DNA from 2 places in the Pseudomonas sp. GW822-FHT04H02 genome. Region 1 is predicted to be linked to the other one. Evidence: predicted binding sites of a transcription regulator. Region 1 holds the regulator's gene; the other holds the start of a gene.
What was found. Region 1 encodes sigma-54, which starts transcription at its own class of promoters, with help from an activator protein. Its sites were predicted from a motif close to ANTGGCATNNANNTTGCTNT; they were not measured.

Region 1 (7,282 bases):
ATGAACAGGTCGCCTATCTGGGCGACGATTTGCCCGACCTGCCGGTGATCCGCCGCGTGGGGCTGGGCATGGCGGTGGCCAATGCCGCAGCGTTTGTCCGCGAACACGCCCACGGCGTCACGGTGGCCCGCGGCGGCGAAGGTGCCGCCCGCGAGTTCTGCGAACTGATCCTGCGTGCCCAGGACCGCCTTGAAGCAGCCAATGCCGCTTACTTATAGAGCCTTCCCATGCTGAGCAAAAAGATTCGCAACATCCTGATCTTCGGGACCATCGCCCTGCTGTTCGCAGCGGTCGGTTACTGGAACATCAGCCCGGAACGCTTCCTCGACAAGCCGGTGGCCCAGGTCGACGAAAGCGCCATTGACTACTACGTGATCAACGCCCGCAGCGTGCAGTACCTGCCCGACGGCAAACTGCAGTACGAAATGACCTCGGACAAGGTCGAGCACGTCAAGGCCAGCGAAGTGACCCTGCTGACCAAGCCGGACCTGCAGATGTACCGTGGCACCACGTTCCCCTGGCATGTCCAGAGCGAACGCGGCGAGGTCAACCCGGACGGCACCGAGGTCGAGCTGATCGATTCGGTACGGGTTTCCCGCACCGACGAGCACAACCGCAACCTGCTGATCACCACAACCCGCATGACAGTATTCCCGCAGAAGCAATATGCGCAGACCGAGCAAGCCGTTAGAATCGACGGCGCCGGCGGCGTGACTACGGCCAAGGGAATGAAAGCGTATTTGAAAGACGGCAGGATGAACCTGCTATCGAACGTAAGAGGACAGTATGAGGCTCGTTAAAACCCTCCCTATTTTGCTCAGTCTGGGCGCAGCACTGGGAAGCGTGAGCGCCTGGGCTCTGCCGAACGATAGCCAACAGCCGATCCGCATCCAGGCCGACGACGCCCAGCTGGACGACAAGAACGGCGTGGCCACCTACAAGGGCGATGTCATCATCACCCAGGGCTCGATGAAGATCACCGGTAACACCGTGACCATCACCCGGTCCAAGACCGGTGAAATCGACGTGGTGACCTCGGTGGGCAACCTCGCCTACTTCGAGCAACTGCAGAAGCAGACCGACCCGAAACCGGTCCAGGCCTACGCCGTGACCATCCAGTACCATGCCCAGCAGAACCGCATCGTGCTGATCGACAAGGCCAAGGTCATCAACGACGGTAATACCACCGAAGGCGAGAAGATCGTCTACGACACCGTCAAGCAGGTTGCCAACGCCGGTCGCGCCAATGGCAGCTCGGTTACCGCGCCGCGTCCGCGGATCGACATGGTCATCCAGCCGAAAAAGAAAACCGACGAGCAAAAGGCCCAGTAATGGCAACTCTGAAAGCTCAGCATCTGGCCAAGAGCTACAAGAGCCGCCAGGTCGTGCGTGATGTCAGCCTGTCCATCGACAGCGGTCAGATCGTCGGCCTGCTCGGCCCCAACGGCGCCGGCAAGACCACCTGCTTCTACATGATCGTCGGCCTGGTCCAGGCCGATCAGGGCCGCGTCCTGATCGACGACCTGGATGTCAGCCACCAACCGATGCACGGCCGCGCACGCGCCGGTATCGGCTACCTGCCCCAGGAAGCCTCGATCTTTCGCAAGCTGTCGGTGGCCGACAACATCATGGCCATCCTCGAGACCCGCAAGGAGCTCGACAAGGCCGGCCGTCGCCAGGAACTGGAAAGCCTGCTGCAGGAATTCCACATCAACCACATCCGCGACAACCTCGGCATGAGCCTGTCCGGTGGTGAGCGGCGCCGCGTGGAGATCGCCCGGGCCCTGGCCACCGCGCCCAAGTTCATCCTGCTGGACGAACCCTTCGCCGGTGTCGACCCGATCTCGGTGGGCGATATCAAGCAGATCATCCACCACCTCAAGGCCAAGGGCATCGGGGTGCTGATTACCGACCACAACGTCCGGGAAACCCTGGACATCTGCGAGACCGCCTACATCGTCAACGACGGGCAACTGATCGCCGAAGGCGACTCCGAGACCATCCTGGCCAACGAACTGGTCAAGGAAGTCTATCTGGGCCATGAGTTCCGCCTGTAAGGGCTGATGTGTTGGGCTGGACGCCAGGGCGCCGGGAACAATAAAACCCTACAAACTTTATTGTTACAGCGCTCTAGGCAAACACTTCAGTTTCAGGCATATAATTTGCTTATGTTTGGCGCTCCGGCGCCCTGTAGTGGATGGCGCATGTGCGCCGGCAAATAAGGTGTTAAGCCCCTGCCATGAAACCATCGCTAGTCCTTAGAATGGGCCAGCAGCTGACGATGACACCGCAGCTGCAACAGGCCATCCGCCTGCTCCAATTGTCGACCCTGGACCTGCAACAGGAAATCCAGGAAGCCCTGGAGTCCAACCCGATGCTCGAGCGCCAGGAAGAAGGCGACGACTTCGACAACAGCGACCCCCTGGCCGACAACACCGAGTCCAAACCCAATACCGAGATCCAGGAGCCCTCCTACCAGGAAACCGCCCCCACGGTGGACAACCTCGAGGACGGTGAGTGGAACGAGCGCATCCCCAACGAACTGCCGGTCGACACCGCCTGGGAAGACGTCTACCAGACCAGCGCCAGCAGCCTGCCCAGCAGCGATGACGACGAGTGGGACTTCACCACCCGCACTTCGGCGGGCGAAAGCCTGCAGAGCCACCTGCTCTGGCAACTGAACCTGGCGCCGATGTCGGACACCGACCGCCTGATTGCCGTGACCCTGATCGACTGCATCAACAATCAGGGCTACCTGGACGAAACCCTCGAGGAGATCCTCGAAGCCTTCGATCCGGAACTGGACATCGAACTGGACGAGATAGAAGCCGTCCTGCACCGCATCCAGCAATTCGAACCTGCGGGCATCGGCGCCCGCAACCTGGGCGAGTGCCTGTTGCTGCAACTGCGCCAGCTGCCGGCGAAAACGCCCTGGCTGGGCGAGGCCCAGCGCCTGGTCAGTGACTACATCGACCTCCTGGGCAGCCGCGACTACAGCCAGCTGATGCGGCGCATGAAGCTCAAGGAAGATGAGCTGCGCCAGGTCATCGAGCTGGTGCAGAGCCTCAACCCCCGCCCCGGATCGCAGATCGAATCCAGCGAAGCCGAATACGTGGTCCCGGACGTCATAGTGCGCAAGGACAACGAACGCTGGCTGGTGGAACTGAACCAGGAATCCGTGCCGCGCCTGCGGGTCAACGCCCAGTACGCCGGTTTTGTACGCCGCGCCGACACCAGCGCCGACAACACCTTCATGCGCAACCAGTTGCAGGAAGCCCGCTGGTTCATCAAGAGCCTGCAAAGCCGCAATGAAACCCTGATGAAGGTCGCCACCCAGATCGTCGAGCACCAGCGCGGCTTTCTCGAATATGGCGATGAAGCGATGAAGCCGCTGGTTCTGCACGATATCGCCGAGGCGGTGGGCATGCACGAATCGACGATTTCCCGGGTGACCACGCAAAAATTCATGCATACCCCACGGGGCATATATGAGCTGAAATACTTTTTCTCCAGCCACGTCAGCACTTCGGAAGGCGGTGAATGCTCGTCCACGGCGATCCGCGCGATCATCAAAAAATTGGTGGCCGCGGAAAATCAGAAAAAGCCGTTGAGTGACAGCAAGATCGCTGGTTTACTGGAGGCACAAGGCATTCAGGTAGCCCGTCGTACCGTCGCCAAGTACCGCGAATCCCTTGGGATCGCGCCTTCCAGCGAACGTAAGCGGTTGATGTAGCCGCAGGGCTGGCCACAGCGTTTCAGAGTGTGTTTGAAAAGGGCCCGGTGTCGTTTTCAAACGTAGTCTAGGTGGCAGGCAACCCAGCCTGCCGCGTTATGCACTGGCAACGAAGGAGAAGCTGTATGCAAGTCAACATCAGTGGACACCAACTCGAAGTGACTGAACCCCTGCGCGTCTACATCGGCGAAAAACTCGACCGGCTGGAGAGGCACTTCGACAAGATTACCAATGTGCAGGTCACCATGGCTGTCGAGAAGCTGAAGCAGAAAATCGAAGCCACCCTGCACATCCACGGTGGGGAGGTCGTTGCCAACGCAGAACATGACGATATGTATGCCGCAATCGACCTGCTCACGGACAAGCTTGACCGCCAACTGAAAAAGCATAAGGAAAAGCAACTCCACCTTCTCCAAGGCACGGGTCGCTAACACTCCCCTCCCATGATCCGACTTGAAAGCATCCTGACCCCCGGCCGTTCCCTGGTGAACGTGCCGGGCGGCAGTAAAAAACGCGCCCTCGAACAAATTGCCAACCTGATCAGCCGTGAAGTGCCTGATCTGGAGATGCAGGATGTCTTCGAGAGCCTGATTGCCCGTGAAAAACTCGGTTCCACCGGTTTTGGCAACGGCATCGCCATTCCCCACTGCCGCCTCAAAGGCTGCGAGTCGCCCATCAGTGCGCTGATGCACCTGGACGCTCCGATCGATTTCGACGCCATCGATGGCGCACCGGTCGACCTGCTGTTCGTCCTGCTGGTTCCGGAAGCCGCGACCGATGCACACCTGGAACTGCTCCGGCAGATCGCCAGCATGCTCGATCGCAAGGAAGTCCGTGACCGGCTGCGCAGTGCCACCAGCAACGAAGCCTTGTATCAGGTCGTTCTGGACGAGCAAAACGGTCAGTAATCATGCGTTTGATCATCGTCAGCGGCCGCTCCGGCTCAGGTAAAAGCACCGCCCTCGATGTTCTCGAGGACCACGGCTACTACTGCATCGACAACCTGCCAGCCGGCTTGCTGCCGGAACTGGCTGAACGTGCGTTGATCCACACCGAACTGGCGCAACCGCTGGTGGCGGTGTCCATCGATGCCCGCAACCTGCCCAGTCATCTGTCGCGCTTCCCCGAATTGCTGGAAGAAGTGCGCAGCCGGCATATCCAGTGCGACGTGCTGTACCTGGATGCCGACGAAGAGACCCTGCTCAAGCGCTTCTCCGAGACCCGTCGGCGCCACCCGCTGAGCAGCGCCAACCGCTCCCTGGCCGAAGCCATCCACGATGAAACCCAACTGCTGGGGCCGATCGTCGACCTGGCCGATCTCAAGGTCAACACCACCAACCTGAACCTTTACCAGCTGCGCGACACCATCAAGCTGCGACTGTTGAACCAGCCGGAACCCGGTACCGCGTTCCTGGTGGAGTCCTTCGGCTTCAAGCGCGGCATGCCGGTAGATGCAGACCTGGTGTTCGACGTGCGCTGCCTGCCCAACCCGTATTGGAAGCCCGAGTTGCGCGCCCAATCAGGCCTGGATGCGCCCGTGGCCGAGTATCTGGCGGCGCAACCCGATGTCGAGGAAATGTTCCAGGACATCTCCAGCTACCTGCTCAAATGGCTGCCACGCTTTGCCGCCAGCAACCGCGCCTATGTGACCATCGCCATCGGCTGCACCGGCGGGCACCACCGCTCCGTGTACCTGACCGAGCGCCTGGGCCAGGTCCTGCAAAAATCCCTGAAGAACGTCCAGGTTCGCCACCGCGACCTTAGCTGAAAGGATCTACCCCGCGATGCCAGCTCTGGAAATCGAGATCATCAATAAACTGGGCCTGCATGCCCGTGCCTCGGCCAAGTTCGTCGGCGTGGCCGGGCAGTTTCCCTGCCAGATCCGCGCCGGCAGGACCCCGGATTCCATGGTCGATGGCAAAAGCATCATGGCCATGATGATGCTGGCCGCCGGCAAGGGCACCAGGATCCACCTGAAGACCGAAGGCGAGCAGGAACAGGAAGCGATGGATGCGCTGGTGGCACTGATCAACAACTTCTTCGACGAAGGCGAGTAGGCCCGGGCGGGCCCCTCACCATACGGCTCTCAGGCGAGTGCCGTATCCATGACCATCATCAGGCAGAAACCGATACACAGGCCAAGACTGGCAAGCTTGTCATGACCATTGCGACGCGACTCCGGAATCACTTCATGAGTGACCACCAGCAGCATCGCCCCCGCCGCCAGGGCCAGGCCCAGGGGCAGCAATACCTGCGCCAGGCTCACCAGCCAGGCGCAGAGCAAGGCAAAGACCGGTTCCACCAGACCTGAAGCCGCACCAATCAGGAATGCCTTGACCCGCGACATCCCCGCCCCCGCCAATACCAGGGCAATCACCAGGCCTTCCGGTACATCCTGCAGGGCAATGCCCATGGCCAGGCTGTCCGCATCCGGCATGCCGCCTCCGGCCGACACCCCCACCGCCATCCCTTCAGGAATGTTGTGGGCAATGATGGCGAAGACGAACAGCCAGATACGCGGGGCAATCACCGGATGCTCTGGCGTGCCCACCAGCACCTCCGGGCTGCCCCCCGAGACCTTGAGATCCACCAGGAACAGGCCAAAGGCCCCGAGCATGATGCCGGCGCAGATCAGACCGCTGGAGCCCCAGGCAGACAAGCCCAGGTCCTGGGCCGCAGCGATGCCGGGGACGATCAGCGAAAATGCCGTGGCCGCCAGCATCACTCCGGCACCAAAGCCCAGCAGGGTGTCGCTCACCGCCACCGGCATCCGCCGGATCACCAGCACCGGGACCGCCCCCAGCGCCGTGCCCAGCGCGCAGATCGAACCGCCCTGCAAGGCGCGCAGCAAGCGCGGCTCCAGGTTCAGCCAGCTCAGCCCTTGAGCCACCAGCAACGCCGTGCCCGCCAACAGCAACAGCGAACCGAAGGCATAACGAAACATTCGCCCGCTGCTGATTGCCAGTGTTTCAGTGCCCATAGTCGGCCTTAGATCTTGTTTTGATGGAAAGGTATCAAGCCATCGCGGCCTGGTAGCGCTGAGCGACTTCCGGCCAGTTGATGACGTTGTAGAAGGCGTTGATGTATTCCGGGCGGCGGTTCTGGTAGCGCAGGTAGTAGGCGTGCTCCCACACATCCAGACCGAGGATCGGCGTATTGCCGTTCATCAGCGGGCTGTCCTGGTTACCGCTGCTTTCCACCACCAGTTTCTTCTCCGGTGTCACGCTGAGCCAGGCCCAGCCACTGCCGAAACGGGTGAGTGCGGCCTTGGTGAACGCTTCCTTGAAGCTCTCGAAACCACCCAGTTGCTGCTCGATGGCTTGCCCCAGGGCGCCTTGGGGATGACCGCCACCGGCGGGTGTCATCACCGCCCAGAACAGCGAATGGTTGGCATGCCCGCCACCCTGGTTGATCACCGCAGCACGCAGCTTTTCCGGCAGTTGCTGAACGCTGGCTACCAGCTTTTCCACCTCCCACCCTGCCCATTCGGTCCCCTCGACGGCGGCGTTGAGGTTGTTGATGTAGGTCTGGTGATGCTTGGTGTAGTGG
Region 2 (7,282 bases), on a different contig from region 1:
TGGGCAGGTTGAAGCCTACGGCGGCGATGCACACCACCGCCACGCTATACATGCCGAGCAAGGTGCGAATACCGCCGAAACGGTCGGCCAGGGCGCCGCCCAGAGGGCGCATCAGGCTGCCGCCGAAGACGCAGGCGGCGGTGTAGTAGCCTGCGGAGATCGGGCTCAGACCGTACTGGTCGTTGAAGTAGCCGGGCAGGGCGCTGGCCAGGCCGATGAAGCCGCCGAAGGTCACGCTGTAGAAGAACATGAACCACCAGCTGTCACGATCACCCAGGGCCTTGAAGTAGTCGGCCATGGACTTGGCCTGGGGCCGTTGGGGGGCGTTCTTGGCGAGCCAGGCGAACAGCGCCAGGGTCACCAGCAGGGGAATCAGGGCGAGGCCGAACACATTGCTCCAGCCATAGGCCGCTGCCAGTACCGGTGCCAGCAGGGCGGCGAACACCGTGCCGGAGTTGCCGGCGCCGGCGATGCCCATGGCCTTGCCCTGGTGCTGCGGCGGGTACCACTGCGAGGCCAGGGGCAGGGCCACGGCGAAGGAAGCCCCGGCCATGCCGAGGCATACCCCCAGCAGCAGCGCCTGCTCATAGCTGTGGATGCCCAGCTTCCAGGCCATGAACAGCGCGCCGATGACGATCACCTGGCCGATCAGGCCGGCGGTCTTAGGTGACAGGCGATCGGCCAGCAGGCCCATGATGAAGCGCAGTACTGCGCCGGCGAGGATCGGCGTGGCCACCATCAGCCCGCGCTGTTGGGTGCTCAGGTGCAGATCGGCGGCGATCTGCACTGCCAGGGGCCCTAGCAGATACCAGACCATGAAGCTCAGGTCGAAATACAGAAAGGCCGCGAACAGGGTCGGGGTGTGGCCGGATTTCCAGAAGCTTGAATTCATCGCGCACCTCAGCTGATAAGAGTCGTTGGAGTCGTCATGAGCTTGCAGGTGGAGCGCCGCCACGGCCGCGCCACCGACCCCGGTCAGTGGGGCCAAAACGAAAAAACGTCGGCACCCGGCTCGTTGAGGGCGAGCAGGGCGCGCGACGTCTTTGTCGTAGGTGGGGCAACCGCCGTTGGTTACCGGTGTGGATCTGATAGCAAGAGCCGCGCCAACCTGCGGCCGATGCTGGCTCGCATGGGCAGGTTCGCTGTAGGAGCTGGCTTGCCAGCGAAGGCACCCTCAAGACTGGCGCAAGGTTCAGAGGCCTATTCGCCGGCAAGCCGGCTCCTACGGGGCGCAGGTCAGCCCAGCAGTTCCTGCATGGCGATGATCTGTTCCGCGACCTGGATCAGCTTCTGCTGTTTGCTCATGGCCTGGCGACGCATCAGGGTGTAGGCCTGTTCTTCGTCGCAGTCCTTCATCTTCATCAACAGGCCCTTGGCCAGTTCGATGCGCTTGCGCTCGGCCAGTTGCTGGTCCCGGGCCTGGAGTTGCGCGCGCAGGGCCTGGTCGCTTTCAAAGCGCGCCATGGCCACGTCGAGGATAGGCTGCAGGCGCTGGACCTGGATGCCCTCGACGATGTAGGCGCTGACCCCGGACTTGATCGCCTGGCGCATTACCCCCGGATCGTGTTCATCGGTGAACATCACGATGGGCCGGGGTTGATCGCGGCTGACCAGCACCACTTGCTCCATGACATCGCGGCTGGGTGACTCGGTATCGATCAGGATCACGTCCGGACGCACTGTTTCGACGCGGCCCGGCAGGTCGATGGTCAGGCCGGATTCGTCAATCACCTCGAAACCGGCTTCGCTGAGGGCGGCCTTGAGCCTTCCGACTTTTTTCGCGGTGTCGTTGATCAGCAGGATACGCAGCATGTTCGCGGGCTCCGATCAGCGCTGGGCAACAAGGGGAGGGGTGCCGTTCATCGCATGCAGGCGGAAGCTGCGGGCATAGGCGGCAGGCTCAGAGCCGTCCCACACCTTGCCATCGATCAACTGGCTGCTGCGCATGTCCTGGCCCCAGGCGGCGATGCCCAGCGCGGTGGCGGCTTCGCGGTATAGCTCCAGCTGCTGCACGTGGCGCGCGACGCCCAGGTAATCCGGGTCTTCCCGCAGCAGGCCCCAGCGCCGGAACTGGGTCATGAACCACATGCCGTCGGACAGGTAGGGCAGGTTGACGGCGCCATGATGGTGAAAGCGCAGGGCGTGGGGGTCCTGCCAGCGATTGCCCAGGCCGTCGGCGTAATCCCCCAGCAGCCGCGGCTCGATGCAGTCCAGCGGTGCATTCAGGTAATCGGCAGCGCTCAGCAACTGGGCGGTGCTGCGGCGGTTTTCCGGGCTTTGCTCGATAAAGCGGCTGGCTTCGAGAATCGCCATCACCAGGACCCGGGCGGTGTTCGGGTATTGCTCGACGAAGGCGCGGGTGCAGCCGAGGACTTTTTCCGGGTGATCCGGCCAGATCGCCTGGCTGGTGGCCAGGGTGAAACCCTGATCCTGCTGCACTGCACTGGCGCTCCAGGGTTCGCCGACGCAGAACCCGTCGATGCGCCCGGCCTGCAGATGAGCCACCATCTGCGGTGGCGGCACCACTACGCTGTCGACATCCTGCAGCGGGTGGATACCCTGGCTGGCCAGCCAGTAGTACAGCCACATGGCGTGGGTACCGGTGGGGAAGGTCTGGGCGAAGGTCAGTCGTGCCCGGCTTTGGTGCACATGGCGGTCCAATGTCTCAGGGCTGGTCACCTTGAGGGCTTGCAGTTCCCGGGACAGGTTGATGCTCTGGCCGTTCTGGTTCAGGCCCATGAGCACTGCCATGTCACAGGGGTTGGTGCCGCCGATACCCAGGTGTACCGCGTAGATCAGTCCATACAGGCTGTGGGCGGCGTCCAGCTCGCCGCTCACCAGCTTGTCCCGCAGGCTGGCCCAGGAACTCTGGCGCTTGAGGTTCAGGGTCAGGCCGTAGGGTTGGGCGAAGCCTTGAGTGGCGGCGACCACCACTGAGGCGCAATCGGTCAGGGCCATGAAGCCCAGGTTGATGGCGGACTTTTCCGGGGCATCGCTGCCGTTGACCCAGGCCAGCGGGGTGTTGGGGAGATCGTTCATGACGTGGCACCTTGCATAAAAAAGCGTCGTACCCGCCGACCGGATGAGGCCGGGGCGGGTGACGACGCCATTGTCCTGGGACCTCAGCCGCCCTTGGCCGAGGTCTGCATGCACATGAGAGTGCAAGGCATATGCCAGCCCGGCGGGGATTTCACTTCGCGCCTCGCCTGCAAGCCCCGGGGCCGGCTATAATCGGCGCCCTATTTCGCCGCCAACCGAGTTCATCCCGCCCATGTATACCCTGGCCCGCCAGCTGTTGTTCAAACTCTCCCCGGAAACCTCCCACGATCTGTCCCTGGACCTGATCGGCGCGGGCGGGCGTTTGGGCCTTAACGGGCTGTTGTGCAAGGCCCCGGCGCAGATGCCGGTCAAGGTCATGGGCCTGGAGTTTGCGAACCCGGTAGGGCTGGCTGCGGGCCTGGACAAGAACGGCGCAGCCATCGACGGCTTCGCCCAATTGGGGTTTGGTTTTGTCGAGATCGGCACCGTCACCCCACGCCCGCAACCGGGCAACCCCAAGCCGCGGATCTTCCGCCTGCCTCAGGCCGAGGCCATCATCAACCGCATGGGCTTCAACAACCTGGGGGTCGACAACCTGCTGGCACGGGTCGCGGCCTCGCAATACAAGGGCGTGCTGGGGATCAATATCGGCAAGAACTTCGACACCCCGGTGGAGCGGGCGGTGGATGATTACCTGATCTGCCTGGACAAGGTCTATGCCCATGCCAGCTATGTCACGGTCAACGTCAGCTCGCCCAATACCCCGGGCCTGCGCAGCCTGCAATTTGGCGAGTCGCTCAAGCAACTGCTGGCGGCCTTGAGCCAGCGCCAACAGGAACTGACTGCGATCCACGGCAAGCGTGTACCGCTGGCCATCAAGATCGCTCCGGACATGAGCGACGAGGAAACCGTGGAAGTGGCCCGCGCCCTGCTTGAAACCGGCATGGATGCAGTGATCGCCACCAACACCACTTTGAGCCGTGAAGGCGTCGAAGGCCTGGAGCATGGCGCCGAGGCCGGCGGCCTGTCCGGCGCACCGGTACGGGAAAAGAGCACCCACACGGTCAAGGTACTGGCTGCTGAACTGGCCGGCCGTTTGCCGATCATCGCCGTGGGCGGCATCACCGAAGGCAAGCACGCGGCTGAGAAGATCGCTGCGGGCGCCAGCCTGGTGCAGCTGTATTCGGGGTTCATCTACAAGGGGCCGGCGCTGATTCGCGAGTCGGTGGATGCCATCGCGGCCATGGGCTGAGAGGGAGGGACGGCACGCGGGCATAAAAAAGGGCTCCTCGAAGGAGCCCCTGGGCCGAAGCCCGCCGCCCGGATGGGGCGTGCGTGGTTAAGTCGTCATCTATTCAAGTTTTAGGTGTCGGAATGTGCCCTGATCAGCCGACAGCGCGAAGTTCGTTGAGTCTGTGGATGCCCGCAGTGCCTGTCATACCGTCCCAGTTGTCGCCGCGTCCTTCTCGCCAGCCGTTAATCCAGGCTTGGCGTACCGACGGTAGAGTAAATGGGCAAAGCTCACGGGACTTGCCATTAACGCCATACTGATATCCGCGTAAAAACGCTTTTTCCAACGGATCACGCTTTAGTCTTCTCATAGGGTGTTTCCCTCACTTGTTGACTGCTTTATGTCCCGTCGACCTTCGTTGAGGTCGGGCAGATTGCTTCTGCCGTTGGTGCTCGCTGCCGGCGTCGCGAGCCTTGATGTTGACGCCGTTGCGGCGCCAACCTGTGTTGAGTTCTAACCAATAGGTCACAGCAAGTGAATGATCGTTTTGTCATAAGGACGTAACGATAATGCTGTCCAGGCCATAAGCCTGGGGCGGTTTTGTATCGTGCCTGTCACGCAAAGCCCCCTGTGATCAGCCTCTCACTAGATGATGAGGTTAATGCTTTAGTGAGAATGTCGAACGGTTGCACTCAACTACTATTCGACGAAGGGTCGACTTATGTCATTTTGTTGCCCTGACTTTTTATCTGTCCCGGCCTCTAAGCTCTTTTGCCCTGCAAGAAAGCCAGCCTGCCGGGGTGGGACGGCGCAGTTTCGCGCCACACGAGCGCTCTTGAAGAAAAGCGCTTGATTGAAAACCGAACGGGCGATGCGTTGCCCGTTCACTTATTGCTAAAGGCCCTGGTATTCCCATGTCGGATCGTTACGAAATCTTCCTCACCTGTCCCAAAGGCCTTGAAGGCCTGCTGATCGAGGAAGCCGTCGGGCTTGGCCTTGAGCAAGCGCGTGAGCACACTTCTGCCGTGCGCGGCATGGCCGACATGGAGACGGCCTATCGCCTGTGCTTGTGGTCGCGCCTGGCCAACCGGGTGCTGCTGGTGCTCAAGCGCTTCCCGATGAAGGACGCCGAGGATCTCTACCACGGCGTGCTGGATGTCGACTGGCAGGACCACATGCTGGCCGACGGCACCCTGGCCGTGGAGTTCAGCGGCCATGGCTCGGGCATCGACAACACCCACTTCGGCGCCCTGAAGGTCAAGGACGCCATTGTCGACAAGCTGCGCACTCCGACCGGCGAGCGCCCTTCGGTGGACAAGCTCAACCCCGACCTGCGCATCCACCTGCGCCTGGACCGCGGCGAAGCCATCCTCTCCCTGGACCTCTCCGGTCACAGCCTGCACCAGCGCGGCTACCGCCTGCAGCAAGGCGCCGCGCCGCTCAAGGAAAACCTGGCGGCGGCGATCCTGATCCGTTCCGGCTGGCCGCGCATCGCTGCCGAAGGCGGCGCCCTGGCCGACCCGATGTGTGGCGTGGGCACCTTCCTGGTGGAGGCGGCGATGATTGCCGCGGACATCGCCCCCAATCTCAAGCGTGAACAATGGGGCTTCACCGCCTGGCTCGGCCACGTGCCGGCGCTGTGGCGCAAGCTGCACGACGAAGCGCTGGCCCGGGCCCAGGCCGGCCTGGCCAAGCCACCGCTGTGGATCCGCGGCTACGAAGCCGACCCGCGTCTGATCCAGCCCGGCCGCAACAACGTAGAGCGCGCCGGCCTGAGCGAGTGGATCAAGATCTACCAGGGCGAAGTGGGCACCTTCGAGCCGCGCCCGGACCAGAACCAGAAAGGCCTGGTGATCTGCAACCCACCCTACGGCGAGCGCCTGGGTGACGAAGCCAGCCTGCTGTACCTCTATCAGAACCTCGGCGAGCGCCTGCGCCAGGCCTGCCTGAACTGGGAAGCGGCGGTGTTCACCGGCGCCCCGGACCTGGGCAAGCGCATGGGCATCCGCAGCCATAAACAGTACTCGTTCTGGAACGGCGCCTTGCCCTGCAAGCTGCTGCTGATCAAGGTCCTGCCGGATCAGTTCGTCACCGGCGAGCGCCGCACCGCCGAGCAGCGCCAGGTGGAACGCGAGCAGGCCCAGGCCGCCGCGGACGAAGCACCCGTGCGCCAGTACAACAAGAATGGCAACCCGATCAAGCCGGCCCCGGCTCCTGCTCCCGTGGTCGAACAGGCGCGCCTGAGCGAGGGCGGGCAGATGTTCGCCAACCGCCTGCAAAAGAACCTCAAGCAACTGGGCAAGTGGGCCAAGCGCGAGGGCATCGAGTGCTACCGTGTCTACGATGCCGACATGCCGGAATACTCCCTGGCCATCGACCTCTACCAGGATTGGGTGCACGTGCAGGAGTACGCGGCGCCCAAATCGGTGGACCCGGAAAAGGCCCAGGCACGTCTGTTCGATGCCCTGGCGGCGATTCCCCAGGCGTTGAATGTCGACAAGAGCCGGGTGGTGATCAAGCGTCGCGAGCGCCAGAGCGGCACCAAGCAGTACGAGCGCCAGAGTGCCCAGGGCCAGTTCACCGAAGTTCGTGAAGGCGGGATCAAGCTACTGGTGAACCTTACCGACTACCTGGATACCGGGCTGTTTCTCGATCACCGGCCGATGCGCATGCGTATTCAGCAAGAGGCGGCGGGCAAGCGTTTCCTCAACCTGTTCTGCTACACCGCCACCGCCAGTGTGCACGCGGCCAAGGGCGGCGCGCGCAGCACCACCAGCGTCGACCTGTCGAAAACCTATCTGGACTGGGCACGCCGCAATTTCTCGCTCAACGGTTTCTCCGACAAGAACCGCCTGGAGCAGGGCGATGTGATGGCCTGGCTGGACAGCTGCCGTGACGAGTTCGACTTGATCTTCATCGACCCGCCGACCTTCTCCAACTCCAAGCGCATGGAAGGGGTGTTCGACGTGCAGCGTGACCAGGTGCAGTTGCTGGACCTGGCCATGGCACGCC

Region 2: a site for sigma-54 is predicted at 3,159-3,178, ahead of AC1RMG_RS27565 (CmpA/NrtA family ABC transporter substrate-binding protein). Genes of this name have one in related genera too.

What each region holds. Positions count from the first base shown of each region.
Region 1 is NZ_JBXAMM010000002.1:211,421-218,702, reverse strand. Features, by position in the region: gene AC1RMG_RS07675 (KdsC family phosphatase) at 1-218, shown strand, start outside; gene lptC (LPS export ABC transporter periplasmic protein LptC) at 228-800, shown strand; gene lptA (lipopolysaccharide transport periplasmic protein LptA) at 787-1,332, shown strand; gene lptB (LPS export ABC transporter ATP-binding protein) at 1,332-2,057, shown strand; gene AC1RMG_RS07655 (RNA polymerase factor sigma-54) at 2,240-3,733, shown strand; gene hpf (ribosome hibernation-promoting factor, HPF/YfiA family) at 3,859-4,164, shown strand; gene ptsN (PTS IIA-like nitrogen regulatory protein PtsN) at 4,177-4,641, shown strand; gene rapZ (RNase adapter RapZ) at 4,644-5,501, shown strand; gene AC1RMG_RS07635 (HPr family phosphocarrier protein) at 5,518-5,790, shown strand; gene AC1RMG_RS07630 (ZIP family metal transporter) at 5,820-6,713, opposite strand; gene AC1RMG_RS07625 (superoxide dismutase) at 6,748-7,282, opposite strand, start outside.
Region 2 is NZ_JBXAMM010000007.1:204,073-211,354, reverse strand. Features, by position in the region: gene AC1RMG_RS27575 (nitrate/nitrite transporter) at 1-892, opposite strand, end outside; gene AC1RMG_RS27570 (ANTAR domain-containing response regulator) at 1,237-1,812, opposite strand; gene AC1RMG_RS27565 (CmpA/NrtA family ABC transporter substrate-binding protein) at 1,828-3,039, opposite strand; gene AC1RMG_RS27560 (quinone-dependent dihydroorotate dehydrogenase) at 3,272-4,291, shown strand; gene rmf (ribosome modulation factor) at 4,425-4,640, opposite strand; gene rlmKL (bifunctional 23S rRNA (guanine(2069)-N(7))-methyltransferase RlmK/23S rRNA (guanine(2445)-N(2))-methyltransferase RlmL) at 5,185-7,282, shown strand, end outside.